Regions from separate parts of the Arthrobacter sp. D1-29 genome, predicted to be linked through region 3. Evidence: riboswitches for the same ligand, from Rfam matches in the RefSeq annotation. Region 3 holds a riboswitch; each other region holds the start of a gene.
The links. Region 3 has a riboswitch for cyclic di-AMP ahead of M1E17_RS13810 (LysM peptidoglycan-binding domain-containing protein). Riboswitches for the same ligand answer to the same signal wherever they lie in the genome.
Positions count from the first base shown of each region.

Region 1: linked by a shared signal. The riboswitch ahead of M1E17_RS04670 (M23 family metallopeptidase) and the one ahead of M1E17_RS13810 (LysM peptidoglycan-binding domain-containing protein) in region 3 are both predicted to bind cyclic di-AMP.
Region 2: linked by a shared signal. The riboswitch ahead of M1E17_RS04095 (aggregation-promoting factor C-terminal-like domain-containing protein) and the one ahead of M1E17_RS13810 (LysM peptidoglycan-binding domain-containing protein) in region 3 are both predicted to bind cyclic di-AMP.

Region 1 is NZ_CP096383.1:983,327-990,850, reverse strand. Features, by position in the region: gene M1E17_RS04685 (HNH endonuclease) at 1-214, opposite strand, end outside; gene M1E17_RS04680 (NlpC/P60 family protein) at 450-1,196, opposite strand; gene M1E17_RS04675 (C40 family peptidase) at 1,363-2,028, opposite strand; cyclic di-AMP (ydaO/yuaA leader) riboswitch at 2,099-2,260, opposite strand; gene M1E17_RS04670 (M23 family metallopeptidase) at 2,404-3,225, opposite strand; cyclic di-AMP (ydaO/yuaA leader) riboswitch at 3,236-3,445, opposite strand; gene M1E17_RS04665 (metal-dependent transcriptional regulator) at 3,623-4,318, opposite strand; gene serC (phosphoserine transaminase) at 4,721-5,851, shown strand; gene M1E17_RS04655 (DUF3027 domain-containing protein) at 6,047-6,814, opposite strand; gene M1E17_RS04650 (cold-shock protein) at 6,823-7,206, opposite strand; gene M1E17_RS04645 (hypothetical protein) at 7,396-7,524, shown strand, end outside.
Region 2 is NZ_CP096383.1:852,750-860,273, reverse strand. Features, by position in the region: gene M1E17_RS04115 (winged helix-turn-helix domain-containing protein) at 1-826, opposite strand, end outside; gene M1E17_RS04110 (response regulator transcription factor) at 1,546-2,286, shown strand; gene M1E17_RS04105 (hypothetical protein) at 2,283-2,450, opposite strand; gene M1E17_RS04100 (sensor histidine kinase) at 2,431-3,846, shown strand; cyclic di-AMP (ydaO/yuaA leader) riboswitch at 3,968-4,125, shown strand; gene M1E17_RS04095 (aggregation-promoting factor C-terminal-like domain-containing protein) at 4,131-4,877, shown strand; gene M1E17_RS04090 (YdeI/OmpD-associated family protein) at 4,958-5,401, shown strand; gene M1E17_RS04085 (HAD-IA family hydrolase) at 5,382-6,062, opposite strand; gene upp (uracil phosphoribosyltransferase) at 6,105-6,740, opposite strand; gene M1E17_RS04075 (phosphatase PAP2 family protein) at 6,753-7,524, opposite strand, start outside.
Region 3 is NZ_CP096383.1:3,059,496-3,067,019, forward strand. Features, by position in the region: gene M1E17_RS13790 (DNA alkylation repair protein) at 1-16, opposite strand, end outside; gene M1E17_RS13795 (TraR/DksA family transcriptional regulator) at 13-375, opposite strand; gene M1E17_RS13800 (cupin domain-containing protein) at 537-923, shown strand; gene M1E17_RS13805 (aggregation-promoting factor C-terminal-like domain-containing protein) at 978-2,267, opposite strand; cyclic di-AMP (ydaO/yuaA leader) riboswitch at 2,572-2,774, shown strand; gene M1E17_RS13810 (LysM peptidoglycan-binding domain-containing protein) at 2,778-3,602, shown strand; gene M1E17_RS13815 (dienelactone hydrolase family protein) at 4,059-5,087, opposite strand; gene M1E17_RS13820 (YybH family protein) at 5,227-5,700, shown strand; gene M1E17_RS13825 (protein adenylyltransferase SelO) at 5,761-7,224, opposite strand; gene M1E17_RS13830 (acyltransferase family protein) at 7,425-7,524, shown strand, end outside.

The DNA of each region.
Region 1 (7,524 bases), 2.1 Mb from region 3:
GGCGGCTGACCGCGGTGTTCTGGTTGTATCGGGGGCGGATGTAGCGGTTCAGGAGGATCACGGACGGGCGGCCCAATATCTCCTGCGGCCCCACCACGGGATCCTCGCCTTCCGCTACCACGCTTGCCTTACCCGTGAGCACAAGCACCAGTGCCCGGCGGAAGGTGATCACCGCCAGCGGTTCATATCCAGCATTCAGAACGAGAGTGCGCATGCACTTACCTCTTCACGGCCGCACCCGTCAGGGGCACGAGGGCCGGCTGCCCCCGGCATATCCGGGCTATGGATCGACACCACAAGAGTAAACAAAGAACCCCCTGATCAGCTAATCCCGGGATGATCGTGGTTTGTGTCGGGGTGGCCCCGGGTCCTGAATGGAGCGTCCGCGCCAACAACGCAAAGGACCCCTGCCACCAGGCAGGGGTCCTTCGAAGAGCTGGGGCTCCGTCTTAGGGGATGCGGATGAAGACGGGGCCGGAACCAACGTTGGCGCTGAACACAACGGTCTGGTTGCCGTTGTAGCCACCGTGCACGGCCTGGCCGTTGCCGGCGTAAACAGCCACGTGGGCAACGCCCGCGCCGCCGTCGGCGTAGTAGATCAGGTCGCCGGGCTGGGCCTCGGCAGCACTGACGGTGCGGCCCAGGGAGAGGTAACCGGCGGGCCAGTCGTGGAAGTTGATGCCTACCGCTGCAAGCGAGTTGGTCACCAGCATGGTGCAGTCCTGGTTGACGCCCAGCTGCGCATAAGCGGCAGACAGGATGGCCTGGCCCTTGCTGCTTGCGGCTACGGGACCGGCCGGAACGGCAGCGGCAACCTTGACAGAAGCCACGGGCTTGGCGGCGGGAGCTTCCTGAACCTCAACCACGGGCTCAGGTGCCTCGACGACGGGAGCCGGTGTGGTGGTAACCGCGGGCTTTTCGTAGGAGATGGAGATGGTGGAAGCAGCCGAAATAGTTGCCGGAGCTGCAGCTTCTACACCGAGAGCGGAAGTGGAAGCAGATTCACGCTGAACGTTGGTGTCAGCAGCGTTGGCCGCGATACCACTGGTCAGGACAAGGCCGGAGGCAGCAGCGATGACTGCGGCCTGTCGGCCCACGCCGCCGGCGTTGTCGCCGACAGCCTTGGCAATGACAGCCAGCGAGTTGGTCTTGACAACCTCGGCGCGGTGCCGTGCAACAGTTGCACGTGTAGTCATTATTTCTCTCTTTCGTTTTCCTCAGGACCACATGGGCAACCGAAGGGCTTTGGACGCGCCGGCATCTTGGGGGTACGCCGGCACGCCCCGAACGGGGATTTAGCGAAAAGTGTTTCCGGGGAGGAAGCGTTCTTCCGGAACCCATGGGACGGTTCCGGAGGCGGAACTAGCTCAGGGTGTAGAAGGATCCGCCACCCGTGGAGGCGACAGAGTGCAGCAGCGTTCCCTGTGAGGGGTTCAAGGCGCTGATCATCATGCCGTTGCCAACGTAGATGCCTACGTGGGCGCCGCCATTCTGCATGACAAGGTCACCGGGAGACGGTGTGGAGGTGGGCTTCATTGCGGTCCACGCGTTGACTCGCGGAATGCTGATGCCTGCCTGGGCGTAAACCCACTGGGTGAAGCCGGAGCAGTCCCAGCCGTTGGGAGTTGTGCCGCCCCAGACGTAGGGGCTGCCGATTCCGGTGTAGGCAATGGCCGCCAGACCCGACGCCGCAGCAGAGGAGACGGTGTCCGTCAGCTTTGAGGCGGTGGTCGCCGTGGCTCCGGATGCCCGGGTGGCAGTCTCGGTGGACTGCGGCCGCACGGTTTCGACCTTCGGAGCAGCCGTGGTCTTGACCACGGGACGCTCGAAGGACACCGTGGCGGTGGGTGCAGCCGTAACTGCAAGTGCAGCTTGTGCGGAACCCGACTCGGTGGAGGCGGAGATGCCGGCGGTGGTGTCCGCGGCGTTGGCCGGAAGTCCAATGCTCAGGATCAGGCCTGAAGCGGCTGCGATGACAGCAGCCTGGCGACCTACGGTCCCGGCATTTGCACTAACAGCCTTGGACACGGAGTCCAATGGGTTGGTACGAACCGTTTGCGCACGGTGGCGCGCAGAATTATGGCGTGAAGACACGAAGGTAGCCTCTCCCAATGCCTGCGAGGTGAGCTGTCGGATTCGGATGGGAGTCACCCGGCCGCGCTGCTTCCTGGGAAGCTTTGCGACTTAACCCCAAGGCCTTCATAAATCGAAGACCAAAATTGGTTCCCCCGCCCCTGCCAGACGATGTCATGCGAACGGACCTTGAGCGGTGGCAGAGCTAGGCAATCCACTCAAGAGCGTCAACTTCGGAAAAGTTGACGCGCTTTAGACGTTACAACAGTTTAGAGCGAATGTCACATTCAGGTCACGGCATGTCACAGCGATTTGAGAGTTTTCCATCACTTAGAGCCAGCCTGTGGGATCTACGACTTCTCCATTGACCTGCACCTCAAAGTGAAGGTGGCATCCAGTGGAAGCCCCAGTGGTGCCGCTGAGCGCCACCACCTCGCCCCTGCTGACCGTTTGGCCAACCTTGACGTTGAAGGATGACAGGTGGTTGTACGTGGTCTCAAGGCCGTTGCCATGGTCCACCACAACACGGTTGCCGCCGCCGTAGGGATGCCAGCCGGCAAAGGTCACTGTGCCGCTCGCGGCGGCCAGGACGGACGTCCCACACTGGGCCACGTAATCCTGGCCGCGGTGGAAGTCACCGGAACCGCCGGTGATGGGACTGACGCGGTAACCGAACGGAGAGGCAGTCGACAGCGAAGCCAGCGGTGCACCCAGGCTGCCGGCGGATGCGGCGCGGGTGATCGAGCCGGCAGACTGGGCGCTCAGCAGCTGCTTGAGCTTGCCATCGGGATCGCCCTGCGTCACCACGGAGGAGCGGCTGAAGTCGATCTGCGCGCCGGCTTCTGCAGAAATTTCGGGCTGCGGTGAGACAGACGCGGCTGAAGTTGCAGTCTGGCCGACAGCAGGAGTTGCCATGACGGGACCCGTTGCGGGAACCGTGACCGTGAGGACCAGGCCGGTGGCGGCGAGGGCAATACCGGCTTTCTGCCCTACCCCGCTGGCGGCGGCAAAATCGCTGATTTGCTGGAACGGACCGCGTCGGCGGCGCGCGTCGCGTTGGGGGTCGCGTGGTCGGTTCGCGGCAAGAACCTCGGCAACCCGGGGCGCCGAAGGCGGGCCGGCGGCGCGACGGCGGCCCCTGGAATTTTGCATGGTCAAGAACGGTTCCTCTCTGGGTAGCCTGCGAAGTTAGCTGTCGGATTCGGGTCAGAGAGTTCAAAGACCCGGTCCGCCGTAAGCAAGCTTCGGCACAGAGATATCCCGTGGGATCCTTCGCTGGAAGAGGCTTGCCGCTGACGGACTTCACCCCAAGGCAGCCTTTCGACTGCCGGTTGTGGTTCCTCCGCCTCTGCCAGTTAAGTGACTCGTGCACCTGATCCGCTGGCAGAGCTCGGCTCCAGATCAGGTAACGCTTTAGTATCAACGCTTGGGGATCAACTATAGGCGATTAAAGCCCATGTAACAATTCCGTTATCTTTTATGTGCCCGCTCACAACAAGGCAACGGGGCCCCGCCGCGGGCCCCGATTTTGTCCCTCGATTGGGCTAAATCAGTCGACAGAAACGAAGACGTGGGCCGCTACTTCGGGCGGCAACTCCAACGCACCCTCAATCCCAGGAACACGGACTGAAATGTACTCCCCCACACGCTCAAGGGAGACGGATGCACCTGGGCGAATCCCGCCTTCGTCGAGTTGAACCAGCAACTCCGGCTCCACCTGGATTGGCTCGGCCAGGCGGCTGACCGTCACCTGGGAGCCCTGGCCATAGCCCTTCATCGCGTCCAGGAGATTAATCACACCGTCGGTGATCCCGGTAGGCTCGGCGCCACCAAGGGCTGCCAGCCCAGGGATGGGGTTGCCATAAGGGGATTCGGTGGGGTGGTCCAGCATTTCATAGATGCGCCGCTCTACCCGTTCGCTCATCACGTGTTCCCAGCGGCAGGCCTCGTCATGGACATAGGCCCAGTCCAGGCCAATCACGTCAGCAAGGAGCCGTTCCGCCAGCCGGTGCTTGCGCATGACTTCGATAGCGCGTTTGCGGCCGATGGCCGTTAGTTCCAAGTGTCGGTCTCCGGAGACCACTACCAGGCCGTCCCGCTCCATTCGCCCAATGGTCTGGGACACCGTGGGGCCGGAGTGGCGCAGCCGTTCAGCGATGCGGGCCCGAAGAGCGACAATATTCTCTTCCTCAAGCTCCAAAATGGTCCGAAGATACATCTCCGTAGTATCGATCAGATCCGTCATCCAGCTCAGCTCCCTCGAGCACAGTACCTTGGGCAATCCCATCCGTATCGCCCACCCACAGCGACGTAGTCCGTTGAAAAGCTTAGCCTATTTTGAGTTTGTCCGGATAATTTCGTCACCCCCGGTCAGGGTCAATTTCGCCTCTGTTCTTCGGCCCGTATTCTCCCGGCGCATCCGGAAAGTTCTGCTCTGGAGCTTTCCGCATCATGTCCCCTGCGCTCCCCTGCTGTCCTGACCGGCCGAGGAAAGCAGGTTTCAATGACCTCACTATGACGGTCCGGTTCCTGCCGCATCTGGCTGTCAGGCAGAATAAGGGAGGTCCATATTTTTGCAGTCGCTGCTGACTGCCCGCCACCCCACCGTCCGGACGCGAAGTGCGTCCACGCCGAAATTGGAGCCCCTGTGAGCGAAACCAGCATCACTATTCCCGCCGACCTCCTGCCAAAGGACGGACGGTTCGGCGCCGGACCTTCAAAAGTCAGGCCGGAACAAATTGAGGCGCTTTCCGCGGCATCCACAACCATTCTTGGCACCTCACACCGCCAGGCCCCGGTCAAGAACCTGGTGGGCTCGGTCCGTGAAGGCCTGAACCAATTCTTCCGCGCCCCAGAGGGGTATGAGGTAGTCCTGGGCGTGGGCGGCTCCACAGCCTTCTGGGATGTTGCCAGCTTTGGCCTGGTGGAGAACAAGGCCCAGCACCTCTCATTTGGCGAGTTCGGCTCCAAGTTCGCGTCCGCCACCAACAAGGCGCCGTTCCTTGAGGCCTCCACGATCATCACGTCAGAGCCCGGCACGCGCCCGGAGGCTAGGGCCGAGGCCGGCGTGGATGTCTACGCCTGGCCGCAGAACGAGACGTCCACGGGCGTCTCGGCGCCTGTGAAGCGGGTGGCTGGCGTGGATGACGGCGCCCTGGTCCTGGTGGATGCAACATCAGCCGCAGGCGGACTGGACGTGGACGTCGCCCAGGCGGACGTGTACTACTTCGCGCCGCAGAAGAACTTCGCTTCCGACGGCGGCCTGTGGCTGGGGCTCTTCTCCCCCGCAGCGCTGGAACGTGCCGCCCGGATCAAAGCCAGCGGCCGCTGGATCCCGGACTTCCTGGACCTGCAGACAGCTATCGACAATTCGCGCCTCAACCAGACGTACAACACCCCGTCGCTGTCCACCCTGGTGACCCTGGACTCGCAGGTCCGCTGGCTTAACGACAACGGAGGGCTCGACTTCGCCTCCAAGCGGACCGCCGATTCGGCCGGCCGCATCTACACGTGGGCAGAGGCCTCCGGTTTCGCTTCCCCGTATGTGGCCAAGGCTGAGGAGCGCTCGAACGTTATTGCCACCATTGACTTTGACGAGTCCGTGGACGCAACTGCGGTTGCCAAGGTGCTGCGCGCGAACGGTGTCGTGGACACGGAGCCGTACCGGAAACTGGGACGCAACCAGCTCAGGATCGCCACCTTTGTCGCGATCGAGCCCGCCGACGTTTCGGCGCTGCTGGCCTGCATCGACTACGTGGTGGGCGAACTCCGCAAGTAGCGTTTCCCGCCTGAATTTCCTGTCAGTGGTCGACGGCGTCGCCCGGGTTTCCTCCCGGCCGGCGCCGTTTGCTGTTGGCAGGCACAGTGACGCAGGGCAGCCCCGCAGGCATGCGGCGGTTGCCAGGCGCCCTGCGAAAGCTCACGAAGTGAATCCGACTGGATGTTTCCCAGATCCAGGAGCAGTGCCAACTGCCTAGTGAGCCCCTCCGGCAGAGCCGTCATCCGCGTCGTCGTGGTCGTCGTCCTGATCAGGGCCGTCCTGGTCGGCGTCGTCCTGATCCACAAGGCCCTGGCCCTGGCCGAGGTCCTTTGGACTGGAAGAGTCCTGTTCAGCGCCGTCCTGGTCAACGTCGTTCTGATCAGAGCCGTCCTGGTCGACGTCGTCGAGATCATCCACGGGTGCTTCTGCCGCAGGCACGGCCTGCCCGGCGGTTTCCGCTTCCTGGGCATCCTCCGGGCGGACACGCTCTGCCCACGGCACCCATTCGGGGGCCAGGATGGAGTCCTCGGAGGGCAGGAGGCCAAGCTCATTGATGGTGACTACTTTGGAGCGGGAGTTGCGGGTCAGGACCGCGTACCACTGCCAACCCAGGTAGCCGGGCAGCTTGGATTCGAACAGGTGGGTGACAAGGCGGTCGCCCTCACTTCGGGCTGCAACGTGCTGACCAATGTCTGAGGCGGCAGTGATGCCTTCGATGGCCGTACGCGCCACGTCCACAGCAGCGGCGAGGAATGCGTCGGGCTTGCCGGTCCGCCATACGGGCACAGCGGCCCGCCGCGGGGCCCCCGGCTTTGCCGCTGTGGCCGCGTTAGTTGTGGCCGCGTCAGTCGTGGCGGCGTCAGTTGTGGCGGAGTCTGTTGTGGCGGGGTCTGTTGGAGGCAGGGCCAGTTCGGGCTGCCCGGCCGTCTCGCCTGGCTGGCCGCTGGTTGTTGCCTCCTGCTGTTCACCTTCCAGGTTCATCAGCAGACCTAAACGTCCAGCTCGTCGGCAACCTTACGCAGGGCAGCGGCGATGGCCTTGCCCTTGTTGCCTTCCGGGTACTTACCTGCGGACAAGGTGCCGGAGAGGTTGTCCAGCACTGTCACCAGGTCCTGAACCAGGGGGGCCAGATCCTTGGCGCTCGGCCGTTTGGCCTTGGCAATGGAAGGTGTCTTGTCCAGGACCCGCAGACCCAACGCCTGCGCGCCTTTCCGGCCGTCTGCCACACCGAATTCAACGCGCGTCCCGGCCTTCAGCTCCGTGACGCCTTCCGGGAGCGATGATTTGGGCAGGAAGACTTCCTGGCCGTCCTCGCCCGCGAGGAATCCGAAACCTTTTTCCTTGTCATACCACTTGACCTTGCCGGTAGGCACGTAATCAACCCTCTTCGTTCTGACGTCTTGAGACACGGACGGCCGTCACCGCATCCGCACTGATATGCGGGTTCAGGGTATGAGGGCCCGGACCGTGTTGGTCTGTATTGTTCAAGGTTATCCTGACTGACAGCGGAATCCCGCTTTCAACGGCTCATCACGGCGCCGCGGGCTGTTAGCGTTACGGGCATGACTCCCACGCGTTACCGGCGGCCCCTGATGATCTGCGCAGCGTTTGTTGCCATCCTGTCCCTGGTGGCGGTAGGCGCGGTGATGGCATTCGCGTTCGCGGGTTCCGTAGCGCCCGTGTGGGTCACC
Region 2 (7,524 bases), 2.2 Mb from region 3:
CCGGGTGCTCGTAGAACCGGTAGCCCTGGCCGCGGACCGTGCGCACCGTGTTGGCGAGGCGGCCCAGCTTGGAGCGGAGGCGGCGGATGTGGACGTCAATGGTGCGCTCGTTGGGAACCTCTTCGGCATTGCGCCACAGGCCTTCGAGCAGCTCGTCGCGGCCAACGGTGCGGGTGCCGTTCTCCACGAGGTAGTTCAGGAGTTCGAACTCCTTGAACGTCAGGTTCAGGGATTCGCCGTCCAGGTGGACTTCGCGGCGGGCGAGGTCAATCAGGACGCCGGACGGACGCGGGTCCTGGGCCTGCTGGAGCCTGGACGTTTCGGTGCGCTGCCGTGCGTTCACGGTGGGGTCACCGAAGGTGGAGCGGACGACGTCGAGAGCGGAACCGGGTGTGCTGGCCGGCGCCACTGCCACAGCGGCGTAGCTTTCGGCACCCGATACCAGGGACTGGGCGTAGGCGCGGATTTCCTGGGCGAGCTTGGCGATGGACGTTCCGGCGGCCGCGGCAGTTTCCTCATCGATGCCCATGTACAGGACAAATCCCCTGGCCACGTTGTCGTTGGCTACGGGCCGGACCGTGTTGGGCCCTGCCACCACGGGCGTGGGAGCGGTCATGGGTGAAGCGTCGGGCTGTACTGCGCGGAGCTGTCCGTAGGAGTTGGGGTTGTAGCCCTGGGGTGCGTAGCCGGGAGCCGGGAAGCTGGCGCCGGGGGTGGCCGGGGCGAGCGCCGGACGGGCGCCGAAGCCTTGCCGGAGGCCGGCGGGCTGGCCCGCCTTGCTGGCGTTACGGACGGAGATGTGGACGTATCCGGATGCAACTGACATGAATGCTTACCTCAATGTGAATGGCCGTCATCGCGGCTCGAATGCTGGGATCCCCGCAATGAGATCAGGGGAGGGCGCCCGACGCTGGGCTGGGGGGCGAATGCCTAAGAACTTCTGGGGATATGAAGGTCAGGCGTGCATTCGACAACAGCGCATGTTGACAGCAGCGGGTGTGCCGGGCCAATAATCTGCGTCTGCAGGTGCTGTTGAGTACTTGTTCACATTTAGAAGTGTGCAACGTAACAATACGAACTTGCAAGTAACAATGGACGGGATGTTCCACATACTGAGACAAAATGCACCAATGTGTTCCACATCACGATTCTAAAGAGCGAATAAAATAACAGATGTTATCCCGAACGGACGGTCAAAAAACCCTCTTTGGGAAATTTTATTCGATAAACACCGGGAAAAATCAGAAACGATTCATTGCCCGAGGATTTGCTGAAATTACCACCCCGCTTTCCCCACCATGTCCAGCCGTGGCGAAATCTGGACAAAAAAAGTTTGCCCCAACACCATCGCCCTCCCGCCCGCGCCGTGATTTCCGGCCCTGGCCGCCCCCGCGGAACGCCGGCCAGCACCCTCCTGAGGAAGCCGGCAGGCGCTGGAAACATGGCTCCGGGCCCTCCTGCCATCCGGCTCGCTAGGCTGGGATTCACAGCCAGCGCACAGGAACCCCAAAGCGCGGGCTAACCCCGAGACCGGAGAGTTGTCCCATGGCCACTTCGCACTCCATGACCAACAATCTTCCCCAGCTCACCCACCCGGACGGCTCACCCATCCGCGCCTTGGTGGTGGACGACGAACCCAGCCTCTCCGAGCTCATGAGCATGGGGCTGCGCATGGCGGGCTGGTCTGTGGCCGTCGCCGCGGACGGCCCTGAGGCCATCAAGCTCGCCAAGGAGTTCCGGCCGGACGTGCTGGTGCTGGACGTGATGCTGCCGGGTTTCGACGGCGTCGAGCTGCTCGGCAGGATCCGCGCCTTCGCGCCGGAGGTGCCTGCGCTTTTCCTGACAGCCAAGGATGCTGTCCAGGACCGGATCCTAGGTCTGGCTGCAGGCGGGGATGACTACGTCACCAAACCCTTCAGCATGGAAGAAGTCCTGCTCAGGCTGCACCGGCTGGTGCAGCGCTCCGGGGTTGCGGCGATGGACACTGCCGAACTAGTGGTGGGCGACCTCGTCCTGAACGTGGACACCCGCGAGGTGACCCGGGCCGGGGACGAACTACACCTCACGGCCACACAATTCGAGCTTCTGCGTTACCTCATGGAAAACCCCAAGCGCGTCATCAGCAAGGCCCAGATCCTTGACAGGGTTTGGGACTACGACTTCGGCGGGCAGGCCAACATCGTGGAGCTCTACATCTCCTACCTCCGCAAGAAGGTGGATGCCGTGCACCCGCCCATGATCCACACCGTGCGCGGGGCCGGCTATGTGATCAAGCCGGCGGACTAGGCGGTGGCCTTGTCCTCGTCCTCGCCCTTGTCCCCCTCCTCCCCCTCGTCCCCCTCCTCCTTGCCGGCCGCGGCGCCCAAGGACGAGCGCAACTGGCTGAGGCCCGGCACGTGGCACCTGCGCACGCGGCTGGTTGCGCTGGCCATGGCGCTTCTGATTGCCATCTGTGGCGCCGTGGGGCTGTTCACCTACGCGTCCATGGATTCATTCCTCACACGCCAGCTCGATGACCAGCTCAGCCAGGCGGCGGAACGCTCCAACGCTCCCGGCAGGCCGCCGCTGGGCGGGTTCAATGGCGGGCGTGATCCCCTTGACGCCCGGGGACAGAGCGTTGGCACTCTCAATGCCCGCATCCTCGGCGGGCAGGTCAACAGTGCCGGCTTCCTCGCCTCAGACACCACGCGCGCACCACTCACCACCCGAGACAAAGAGATCCTGCTGGATCTGGCACGCAACGGCAATCCGGTGGACCGGACGTTGTCCAACGGCAACTACAGGCTGTTGGCTGAGGAAACCTCGTACGGGGACGTGCTGGTCACGGGACTCCCCCTTGCCAGTAAGGAAAGCACCATGTCCTCACTGGTGTGGACCTTTGTCTTTGTCTCCCTGGGCGGCCTGGTCCTGATCGGACTGGCGGGAACCGTGCTGATCCGGCGCACGATGCAACCGCTGGAACAGCTGTCCGAGGTTGCCACCCGCGTTTCCCGGCTTCCCCTCGACGCCGGCGAGGTAGCCCTCGCGGTGCGGGTGCCGCCGTCGAACGCCAATCCCCGGACTGAAGTGGGCAGCGTGGGGCACGCCCTCAACCTCATGCTGGACAACGTAGCCCGGGCACTGGAGGCCAGGCAGCAGAGCGAGACCAAAGTGCGGCAGTTCGTCGCCGATGCCTCACATGAACTCCGCACCCCGCTGACTGCCATCCGCGGCTACACCGAACTGATGCGGATGACCGAGGATTTCACTCCGGACGGCCAGAAGTCGCTGGCCCGGGTCCAGAGCCAGTCGGAACGGATGACCACCCTGGTGGAGGACCTGCTCCTGCTCGCCAGGCTGGACGAAGGCCAGCCCCTGAAGCTCGCCGAAGTTGACCTCACGCAGCTGGTCATCGAGACCGTCAGCGACGAGAAGGTCATCGCCCCCACCCACAACTGGCGCCTGGAACTCCCCGACGAGCCGGTGCTGGTCAACGGCGACGCGCCGAAGCTTCGCCAGGTGCTGGTGAACCTGCTTTCCAATGCCCGCAAGCACACGGCCCCCGGCACCACTGTTATCACCGGGGTCACGACGTCGCCGGAGGGCAGCGCGGTGGTAACCGTAACGGACGACGGCGGCGGCATCCCGCCGGAGTTCCTGGACCAGGTTTTCTCCCGCTTCGCCCGCGCAGACGCTTCCCGGGCGGGCAAGGCACCTGGATCAGGTCCCCGGGCCTCGGAAGGAACCAGCGGCCTGGGCCTGGCGATAGTCCAGTCCATCGTGGAGGCGCACGGCGGCACGGTAACGGTAAGGTCACAGCCCGGCTTCACCGAGTTCGCTTTGCGACTGCCCATCATTGCCCGTTAAGCGCAAGCCAACACACCGCCGTCGTGATCTCTGTTACCTAAATGTGACTTAAGCGGCAGTCTCCTGTACCGTCGATGGGGTGCGGTTCCCGTTCGGGCCGTATATTCCGGATGACGCCAAGCTCTGCCGCTTCCCGGATTCTTCTTGACCAGGCAGAGGCGGGGGACCCACAGTCCCGGGCAGTGAATGCCCTTGGGGTTAAGCCAGCACGTGATTTTCCGTGTGGCCGGATGCCCTCATCCGAACCCGACAGCTAACTCCGCAGGTGTGAGAGGCGATCCATCATGTCTGAATTCAAGGTAGAACCACGCCCTAAAACCGGGCAGTCCGAATCCCACGGCCGTCACAAGCTCCGCCTGACGGTGGCAGCCTGGCCCGCCGCCACCATGTCCAGGCTGGCAAAAATACCCTCCCTCGGCAAGCGCACAGCCGTTCTTGTCACCGCCGGTGCATTGCTGGTGGGAGTCGGCGCCGCCGGCCAGGCGTCCGAATCCATCACCCGGGTGTCGGCCGTCGAGTCACAGTCCTCCCCCGCAGCCCCCGCCGACTCCGATTTGAGCGTCGAGAAGACCGAGGTCCAGGCGCCGCCCGCTCCCGCTCCGGCCGAGGTTGCTCCGCCGGCACCCGAGCCGGCACCAGCGCCTGCTCCCGAGCCCGCACCGGCACCCGCCCCGGCACCAGCACCCGCCCCGGCCCCGGAGCCTGCTCCGGTTGTCGCCGTCAATGATCCCGCGGGAGCCCAGGCCTACGCTGCCAGCCAGCTGGGATCCTATGGCTGGGCCCCTGACCAGATGCAGTGCCTCAAGACGCTCTGGACCAAGGAGTCCGACTGGACCACCACGGCGATGAACCCGAGCAGCGGCGCGTACGGCATCGTCCAGTCACTGCCCGCCGAGAAAATGGCCACCGCCGGTGCGGACTACCTCACCAACTACCGCACGCAGATCAACTGGGGCCTGAACTACATCCAGGAGCGCTACCAGTCACCGTGTGGTGCCCTGAACTTCCACCTGTCGAATAACTGGTACTAGGCAACCTGCGGGTTTTGGCCCGCGGCTCACGACAAGTGCGCCTCTGTTGACCGGCAAAGCCGGGGCGGGATACTGGGACCATGAAATTCACCACCACCATCCTGGGCAGCGGCAACAAGGCGGGCATTGAGGTTCCGGAGGAAGTTGTCTCCGCGCTGGGAGCCGGCAGGAAGCCGCCGGTGGTGGTGACCATCAACGGCCAAAGCTACCGCAGCAGCATCGCCGTCATGGGCGGGCAGAACATGGTTGGGGTGAGCACAGCCAACCGGGAACTCACCGGCGTTTCGGCAGGCGACACCGTTGATGTGGACGTTGAGCTGGATACGCAGCCCCGCGTCATTGAGGTTCCGGACGATCTTGCCGCCGCCCTCGCTGCCGAGCCTGACGCACAGGCGTTCTATGCCACGCTGAACTACAGCACCCAGCGGCGGTACGTTGAGCCGCTGGCCGAAGCGAAGACCGCGGAAACCAGGGCCCGCCGGATCGCCAAGGTGGTGTCCGACCTCAAAGCCGGAAAGAAATGACCCTCGCGCCCGCTGAATCTGTTTCCACCGCAACCGAAACGTCGCTGTAGTCGGAAATGTGCAGCACGCCGTCCGGCAGCAAACCGGTATTCGGACCCACCGCCACCGTGCGGATACCGGCAGCCAGCCCGGCAGCAATACCGGCAGGCGCATCCTCGAACACCAGCGCGTGCGCCGGTTCCACCCTCAGGAGTCCCGCTGCCTGCAGGTAGCCCTCAGGATGCGGCTTGCCCCTGGTTACCAGCTCGGCCGTAACGGCGGTGGCGGGCATGGCCAGGCCGGCAGCCTCCATGCGGATGTCCGCCAGGATACGGTCGGCAGAGGTCACCAGCGCAACGGCGTCGCCCGGGAGGGTCCGCAGCAGCTCGGCGGCTCCGGGCAAAGCGACAATGCCTGCGGTGCGGACACGTTCGGCAGCGCCGAGTTCGGCGGTGAGGGCCACGACGTCCGCCCCTGCCGGGGCGAAGCGCCGCACCGTGTCGCCTGCCTGGACGCCGTGGGAGGTTCGCAGGATCTCGGCAAAGTCCAGCCCGTAGCGGGCGGCGAACTCACTCCACACCTGTTCCACAATGGCGGTCGAATCCACCAATGTCCCGTCCATATCAAACAGCACGGCGCGGCAGGTGAGGGTGCGGGTATCGGCAGGCGTGGGAAGGCTCATGCCTCAATCCTGCCCTACCTGCGCGCGGCGGCCAGCCGAAAGCTAGCCGGCGATGCCGTACAGCCGGTCCCCCGCGTCTCCGAGGCCCGGGACGATGTAGGACTTCTCGTTCAGCTTTTCGTCTATGGAAGCCAGGACAATGGTCACGTTGGCGTCGGAAAGTTCCTCTTCCAGCTTCGCCAGGCCTTCCGGGGCGGCGAGGAGGCAGATGCAGGTGACGTCCGAGGCGCCGCGCTTGAACAGGAACTTGATGGCCTCGCGCAGGGTTCCGCCTGTGGCCAGCATGGGATCAAGCACAAAGATCTGCCGGTCCGTGAGATTCTCCGGGAGCCGCTCGGCGTAAGTGATGATGTCCAGGGTTTCCTCGTCCCTGGCCATGCCCAGGAATCCCACTTCAGCCGTGGGAACCAGTTTGGTCATGCCCTCCAGCATGCCCAGGCCGGCGCGGAGGATGGGGACCACCAGCGGCGTCGGCTTGGTAAACGCGGTGCCCACCGCGGTGCTGACCGGCGTCTCAATGGTCACGGGCTGGGTGCGGACTTCACGGGTGGCCTCGTACGCGAGGAGTGTCACCAGCTCTTCCGTCAGCTGCCGGAAAACAGGGGACGGTGTGTTCTTGTCCCGCAGGACAGTGAGCTTATGGGCGACCAGCGGGTGGTCCACAACGAGAGTGCGCATTGGTCAAAACTATCACCCGGCAGAAGAGCCTTTACCGGGAGAACCGGTGCCTGCGCCGCGCTCCTCCGCCCCTTCCACGGCGGGCTGATCCTCACGGTGGTCCTCGCTGTGGTCCTCACGGAGGGCGGGGTGTTCGAACGTGGGTGCGGGGCCGGCATGCTCGCGTTTCCGTGTCAGGTGGAACAGCCGGTGTGCCAGGATCACCAGCGCCATCCAGGCAAGCCCGAGGAACCAGGCGGCCAGGACATCGGTCATCCAGTGATGGCCCAGGAAGACCCGGCTGAGGCCCATGGCAATGATGAACAGTGCACCGGCAGTGATGGCCGTGATGCGCACCCACAGGACCTCAAACTGCAGGCACATGATGTACACCAGGACTCCGATGACCACTGTGGTGTTCAGCGTGTGCCCGCTGGGGAAGGACGGTGAGGTTTCGTAGGGTGGGACAGCCTCCGAATGGTCCGGGCGGGTCCGCCCCACCAGCCGCTTGCCCGCCGTCGTAGCCAGGGTGGACACTGCTGCAGCGCCGCCCACCAGGATGATGGGCCGCCAGGTCCGGCTCAGGAAGGTCAGCCAGGCCGTCAGGACGCTTGCCACGATGGGCATCCCGATTCCGCCGCCAACGTTGGTGAAGGCCGTTACGCCCGCGTTCAGATCCGAAGTGCGCAGTTGCTGGGACAGTTCCAGGGCGGGCAGGTCCAGGGAGGCCAGGCCCTCATCGTCCACCACGTTGGCGTATACCTCGGCACCCAGCAAGGCCAAAGTGACCACCAGGGCGCCACCC
Region 3 (7,524 bases):
CGGCTGGATCGCTCATCCCGCCGTCCGCTTGCCGCTCGCGTGGGCGATACACACAGCAGTCCAGGGACGGGCCTCCAGCCGGCCCTCTGCTATCGGTTCTCCACAGACGGCACATGTTCCGTAACTGCCCTGGGCAATCCTTTCCAGGGCAGCTTCGATCTCGGCCAGCCCGGCGCTGCTCTGCTTCAGCAGCGCCGAGGCCTGGGAAAGTTCAAACGCGATGGTTGCCCCTTCGGGGTCATGTTCGTCATCCACGTTGGAGTCCTGCCGGGCTGCGTTGGCCGAAGTGATATCCGCGCGGAGGGCCGGAAGCAGCGCCAGCTTGCGCTCCCGCTCCTCCTCCAGCAGGATCCGAAACCGTTCAAAATCCACCATGGGAAAAAGCCTAGCGCGCTTGTTTCAGGCGCGTTTTTCGGGCTCAGGAGTTTAAATTTGCCGGACAGGAAAGTGCTCCATTAATTAGCTATCGACAACCGGATAAAAGGCGGAGCAAGCTAGCAGCGTAAGCGCCGAAAATAAGTTGAAAGGGGAATGCCATGCCTGCCAATGTGGTCACGCAACTGGAAGTCAAATCCCACAATTCACCCGACGAAAAGAGGCGTCCGGACAAGACAGAAGTGGATGTTGTGACGGTCGGAGACTACACGCTGGGGCGGTTCACGTTCCCGCCGGGCTGGCGATGGTCTGAGTGCATCAAGCCCGTTGTTCACACGGAATCCTGCCAGAACAGCCATGTGGGTTTCTGCGTTTCCGGGGACCTTGTGGTCGAAACCACGGACGGCAACCGCATCAACATCAGTGCCGGTGATTCATACACCATTCCACCCGGCCACGATTCCTGGGTTGAAGGCGACCAGGACTTTGTTGCAGTTGAATTTATGAGCGCCGCCGAATTCGCCAAGGCACCCGTGGACTCCGCCTAGCGGCCGCTTTAACCGACGGGACGATCCAGCCAACGCTCAGTACCAGCCAACGGATCAGTACCAGTTGTAAGCCACCGAGTGGTTCCAGGCGCCGCACGGTGAACCATAACGGTCAGCAATATACTTCAGCCCCCACTCCACCTGCGTCCTGTAACTCGTGAGCCAGTCGCTCCCGGCAGTTGCATACTTTCCGGGCGGCAACGCCTGGGCAATGCCATAGGCACCTGAATACGGGTTGGTAGCCGTTGTCAGCCAGTTGGATTCCTTCGTCCACAGCCGCTCCAGGCACTGAAACTGATCCTGGCCCCAGCCATAGGCCCCCAGCCTTGAGGAGGCATAGCTCTTGGCTCCGGCCGGATCGTTAACGGCGCCGCCCGGAACGGAAGGCACGACGACGGGCGGCGGGGCCGGTGTTTGGCTTGGCGGCGGCGCCGGGGCCGGGGCGGCAGGCGCGGGAGCCGCTGGACCGGCAGGAGGGGGTCCGGGATTAGCAGGACGCTGGGCGGCAGCGCGGGCTGCGGCTTTCGCCGTATCCTCAGCCTGGCGGCGCGCCTGCTCCTCCGCCGCGGCACGCTTTGCCGCCTGGGCTGCCTCATAGGCGGCAAGCGCTGCCTGGCCCTGGCGGTATTCGCCTTCCACCGCCGCCGTTGTTCCTTTGAGGGAGGCCAACTGCGCCGTCAGTTCCTGGCTGTTCTGTTGCTGTTCAGCAATTTGCACGGTCATGGCCTGCTGGGCTGCCTGCGCCGCCGCCAGCTTGACCTTTGCCCCGTCCGCCAACCGTTCACGCTCGGCTTTGGCTGTCTGCTGCTGCTCGGACAGCGCACGGGAGGACTTCTCTGCGGCTGCTGCTTTGTTCACAAGGGCTGCCGTCTTATCACCCACGATCTGAACGATGTTCAGGCCGTGGATGCTGTTGGTCTGCAGCGCGTCCAGGGCCACGAAGAAGCCCATGTTGGTTCCGCCGGTCTTGTAGGACTGTACGGCCAGGGCTCCGATTTCCTTCTTGTACTGGCCGAGTTCTGAGTTTGCCTGATCGGTTTGTGTCGTCAGGACATCCATTCGTGACGTGGCTGCCGAAAGCGCAGCCTCGGCTACAGCGTAATCCGCCGCTGAGGTGACGGCGGCAGCACCCAGAGCCTCTGCCTGGCTCTGCAAGCCGCCCAGCAGGTCGCCAATCCTGGAGATCTCGGCGGCCTTGCCGGCTTCGCTCTGCTTGGCATTCTGCACGTCCTGCCAGGAGGGATATCCGTCCGGCGGAACGTGGTTGTCGGCATGGGCAGGCAGCAGTGAAAGTGAGCTCACCAGGGCAAATGCCAGCACGCCGGCAACAGCGCGGCGCTTCACCTTTCTACCAAACCGGGACATAGTTCGTCAGCCTACCGGGCAATCGAGTGTGCGGAACGTCATAACTTCAACATCTTTACGAAGGTGTGACGTGGCCGGGCCTTTGTTGTACGGCCACGCAGCATTCCTGTGAAGGACCGCGAAGAGGATCCTCCGCCTCTACGTTGGTCACTGTTGCGACAAGCAGTCGGTAACGGTTAAGCCAAGCCAACGCGCCGAAGAGTTACTACTTGTTACCGTAACGTGACAATACCCCGGAGCAGAAGGTAACCTCTTTCGGTGCCCCGGTTTCAGCCGGGACATTCCCATCAGTATGCCGAACCCTGCCGCTGACCGGGATCCAGTCGCTTTCCAACTGGCAGGGACGGGGGAACCACGCTTCCGCGGCCTTCTCAGAAAAGGCCTTGGGGTTAAGTCGTTAATGCTCCGTCCCGCACGGGCGTTTACGGCCGGGTGTCTCCGACCCGAACCCGACAGCTCACCTCGCAGGCATGGGAGAGGCGAATCACCGTGTCAAAAAACTCCACCACCGCCCGTCATCGCGCGACCCCCAGCCGATCAATTGCACTCGAAGGCTTGTCAGCCACTGCCAAGTCAAATGCCATGAACATTGGAAGGTCCGGCCTGGTAGTTGCTGCCGCGTCTGGCCTCCTGTTCGGCATCGGGGCACCTGCCCAGGCCGGAACCCACGCACCAGATAACTCAGGCACTGCCAATGCTCAGGTCCAAGCACAGGCCGCAGCACCGGCCCCTGCGGCTGCGGCCCCGGCAGCAGCTGCAGCCAAGGTCCACACAGTCGTTTCCGGCGACACCCTTGGTGCAATTTCCGCCCGTTACGGAGTAAGCCTTAACTCGGTCTTCTCGGCTAACGGCATGTCCATGGCAACCATCATCTACCCGGGCAACCAGATCAAGATCCCCGGCGCCGGAACGGCTGCGCCCGCACCGGCACCTGCCCCGGCACCCGCCCCCGCCGTCCGCGTTGCGGCAGCTTCGGCACCGGCACCCGCTCCCCTGGCTGCTTCCGGCTCCAAGGGCGCTGCCATCCTGGCTTCCGCCTACTCCCAACTGGGTGTGACCCAGGACTGCACCGCCATGGTGGAGAAGGCACTGCGCTCCGTTGGCAAGAGTGTGGGCGACCTGGCCCCGGGTCAGTTCTTCCAGTACGGCAGCGTTGTGGGCACCCCCGCACCGGGTGACCTGGTCATCACTGCGGGCCACGTAGGTGTCTTCGCCGGCAACGGCCAGGTCGTCAGTGGTGGCGTGGACGGTTACAAGACCGAGGTCCACTCCCTCAGCTGGCTCTCCGGCGCTTCGTTCGTCCGAGTCGCGTAATCCTGCCAGGCAAGGCGGCGGGCGGGATATCTTCCCGCCCGCCGTTTTTGTCTAACCACGTACTGCCACCGAAGCCTAAAATAGATGCACCGGTTCATCGCTGCATTGTCGCAGCGGCGGCACAGTGGAAGGCAAGCGGTTATCGTGATCAGGAATCCGTTTGGGCATCACCAAAAGACCGAGGAAAACCCCGGGAACCAGAAGCACGGGCACCGCTCCTGGCTTCAGCGGGAGGACGCGGGTGTGAGCCATGGGCCGAGCAGCCTGTTTTTCATATCCCACGACACTCCCTTGCCGCCGGCACTGACGTGCATCCAGGGGCATGAGGTCCGGGAAGGGGAATCAACCTGCGACCACGGACACCCTGTCGGATGACGGCCCACTGACCGGCCGATATGCGGGCACGCGTCCAAGCCCGCTCCCCCCTTTTGTCTGGCCACATTGGCCCGGCACGCGTCAGACGTGCTGGCGGAACCAAGCCAGTGTGTCGTTCCAGGCCGCCGAAGCCTGCGCCTGGTCGTAGCGGTTCCCCGTATCGTTGTGGAACGCATGGTCGACGCCCGGATAGACGGTTAGCTGGTGGCGGATGTTATGGGATTCCAGGGCGTCCCTCAGAGCCGGCATGGCACCGGTGATCCTTTGATCACGTTCGGCGTACACACCAAAGACCGCAGCCCTGATCGCGGACACCCTGTCCAGATCAGGAGCAGGTCCATAAAAGGCTGCGGTGGCCTTCAGCCCTTGCAACTCCGTCGCCCCCTGCCAGGTGATCCCGCCACCAAAGCAATAACCGTTCATGGCGATCCGCCCAGGGTCCACGAAGTCCTGGGACTGCAGGTAGCTGAAAGCCGACGCGAAGTCTGCCACATGCCGTTGGGCGCCGGCCCGCGTCAGCGCGCCGGGAACCGCATCCGCGTTCAGGCTCGCAGTCCCTCCCTCCCGGCTTAGGAGGTCCGGGGCCAAGGCGGCATAGCCCTCCCGCGCAAAACGGCGCGCCACGTCCTGGATATGCGGCACCAGCCCGCGGTTTTCATGGCAGATAAGCACTGCCGGTCCGGCTTCACCCGACTCCGGCCGGGCAAGATAGGCACTGATTTCGGCACCGCCGGAGGAGAACCGTACAGTCGCCGTGGTTAATCCCGGTGCTCCCTCCGGAACAGACAGCGGGCTCTTCGCCCCGGGTACTGCACCTTCCGCGGCCGCAGCTGACCCAGTTCCGGTTGCTGCACTGGTCCCTGTGCTCGTCCCTGTACTGGTCCCTTCGGGGGGCGGCGTCGCCGCTTCGGGACTCGGCATGGGGTCGGTGCTGCGCGGCACCTCGTCAGGGGTGCAGCCGACCAGCAGCATCGCAGTGGACGCCGCCGCCATGCTTCCCGTAATGAACGCCACCCGCCGCGTGAACGTTCGTTGGGTCATGGCCCCGGCTCGGTAATCGTCGAAGAATTCCTCGATCAGGTACCTCTCAAACTTGCCAAGTTCAATCATGACGGGCCTTCCTCGATCGTGCCGAATATCCTCCTCCGAACTCAGCGGCGGGGCAAGGGTACGAAGTTTCCCCCGACCCTTGCGGCCGGGCCGTTGCCTCTCCAAAATGAAGGCGTAAGCCACAACGAAGGGGATTGCCATGGACGAAGCAGACGCATTCCTGGCAGCGGTAATGCCGGCCCTCACAGCAGCCGATACAGCCATGCACAACGGCGATGCCGGACCCCGCACCGCCCTTTGGTCCCGTACCGATCCAGTGACACTTTTCGGTGCCGCCCGGACAGTTACCGGTGCAGACGAGGTGATCCCCTTCTTCGAGGTCCTGGCCGGCCGCTTTTCAAACTGCACCTCTTTCGAATACGAGGTCACGGCCGCCGAGGTCAGCGGGGACCTGGCGTATGTCGTGGGCATCGAGCACACCACAGCATCGGTGGCAGGGGCGAACCCGCTTCCCTACTCCCTGCGGGTCACAACAATCTTCAGGCGGGAGGACGGCAAGTGGAAGGTCGTGCATCGTCACGGGGACGCCTTGCCGGAAGGCGATGTTGAACTGACGCGCACCCAGCTGGGACGCCTTAAAGTGGCAGACACGACGCCGGACAGCGCCGGATAGCTGCAGGTTCAGTTCAGTTCCACGGAAGTTCAGATTCCGCGGAAGTTGGGTTTCGCAGGGTCAGGTGCCGCAGAAGGTCCGGTAGGGGCCGAAGTCTTCCGGCGCGCCTGCAGCATAGCGCTCCAGGCCGGGGCGCTCTTCGTAGGGTGAGGTCACTGCGCCAAGAAGCCGCCTGAACGGATCCAGGTCCCCGTCTGTAGCGGCGGCCAGGGCCTCCTCCACGAGGTGGTTGCGCGGGATGTAGGCGGGATTAACCCGGTCCATGAGGTCGGCGTCGGGGTTCAAGGCGCGCCAGCGCTCCGTCCACGCATCGAACGCCGCCAGGTCCAGGATCATTCGCCGCGCGGGCTCTGCCTGGCCGCGGGCTGCCATCGCAAGGTTACGGAAGAACAAGGTGTAATCCACCGGACTTTCCTGGAGGAGCGCCAGCAGCTCATCGACGAGAGGTGAGGCGGCGTCGTCGTCGGCGTTGTGGTGCAGTCCCAGCTTCTCCCTCATGCCTGCAGACCAGGCTGCACTGTACTGCCCGCGGAAGGCTTCCAGAGCTTCAACAGCAAGCGCCACCGCCTCCTCCTGGTCCTTGTGGATAAGCGGGAGGAGCGTTTCGGCGAGCCGGGAAAGGTTCCACTCAGCCACCAGCGGCTGGTTGCGGTAGGCGTAACGGCCGCCCTCGTCGATGGAGCTGTAGACGGCGGCCGGGTTGAACGCATCCAGGAAGGCGCACGGGCCGTAGTCTATGGTCTCGCCGGAAATGGTCATATTGTCCGTATTCATCACACCGTGGACAAAGCCCACCAGCATCCACTGCGCCATCAGCGAGGCCTGGGCTGCGATGACCGCCTGAAGCAGTGCAAGGTAGGGATTCTCAGCCTCAGCAGCGGCCGGGTGATGGCGGCTGATTGCGTGATCGGCGAGGCGGCGCAGGAGGCCGATGTCATCCGCGGCCCGGGCGTACTGGAAGCTGCCGACGCGCAGATGGCTGCTGGCCACCCGCGCCAGCACGGCTCCCGGCAGCACGGTTTCCCGCTGGACCGGCCGGCCGGTTGCCACCACGGCGAGGGATCTGGTGGTGGGGATGCCCAGGGCGTGCATAGCTTCGCTCACGATGTACTCACGCAGCATGGGCCCGACGACGGCGAGGCCGTCACCGCCGCGTGCGAACGGTGTGCGCCCGGAGCCTTTGAGGTGGAGGTCGCGGAGCCGGCCGTCCGGGTGCGCCACTTCACCGAGCAGAAGGGCCCGCCCGTCACCCAGGCGCGGGGCATACCAGCCGAACTGATGGCCTGCATAGGCCTGCGCCACCGGCGTGGCACCCGCAGGGACACGGTTTCCAATCAGCAGAAGAAGCCCTTCCGGGGTTTCCAGGAAAGCAGGATCGAGGCCCAACTCTGTTGCGAGCGGCCCGTTAAGGACAAGAAGGCGCGGGTCAGGAGCCTCCTCGGCCCGCCAGGGAATGGCCATTTCAGCGAACTCTCGGGCGAAGCGACCGTCAAGGACAACGGTGGATTCAGCTGCGGTAGTCATCCTTTAAGGATAGCGGCGATGCCCTGACCGTCAGGTTTCGTCCAGAAAAGTCCGAGAGACTGGAAGACGGCGCTCGCTCGCCCTCAATCACATTCACGTCAGACAAGGGTTGGTTTTGCCTTGATTGAGCTGAACCTGGAACCGCCCGTGCAGAGGCTCCCGGAGGATATGTGACCTTACTTATCGATAGACCCGCGGCAGTGGCTGCTCCACGAACCACGGTGCTGCCCCGGCTCGATGGCCTGGACGTTCTTCGCGGTGCCGCGGTTGGTGCCGTACTTTTGGGGCATTCCTGGCCCG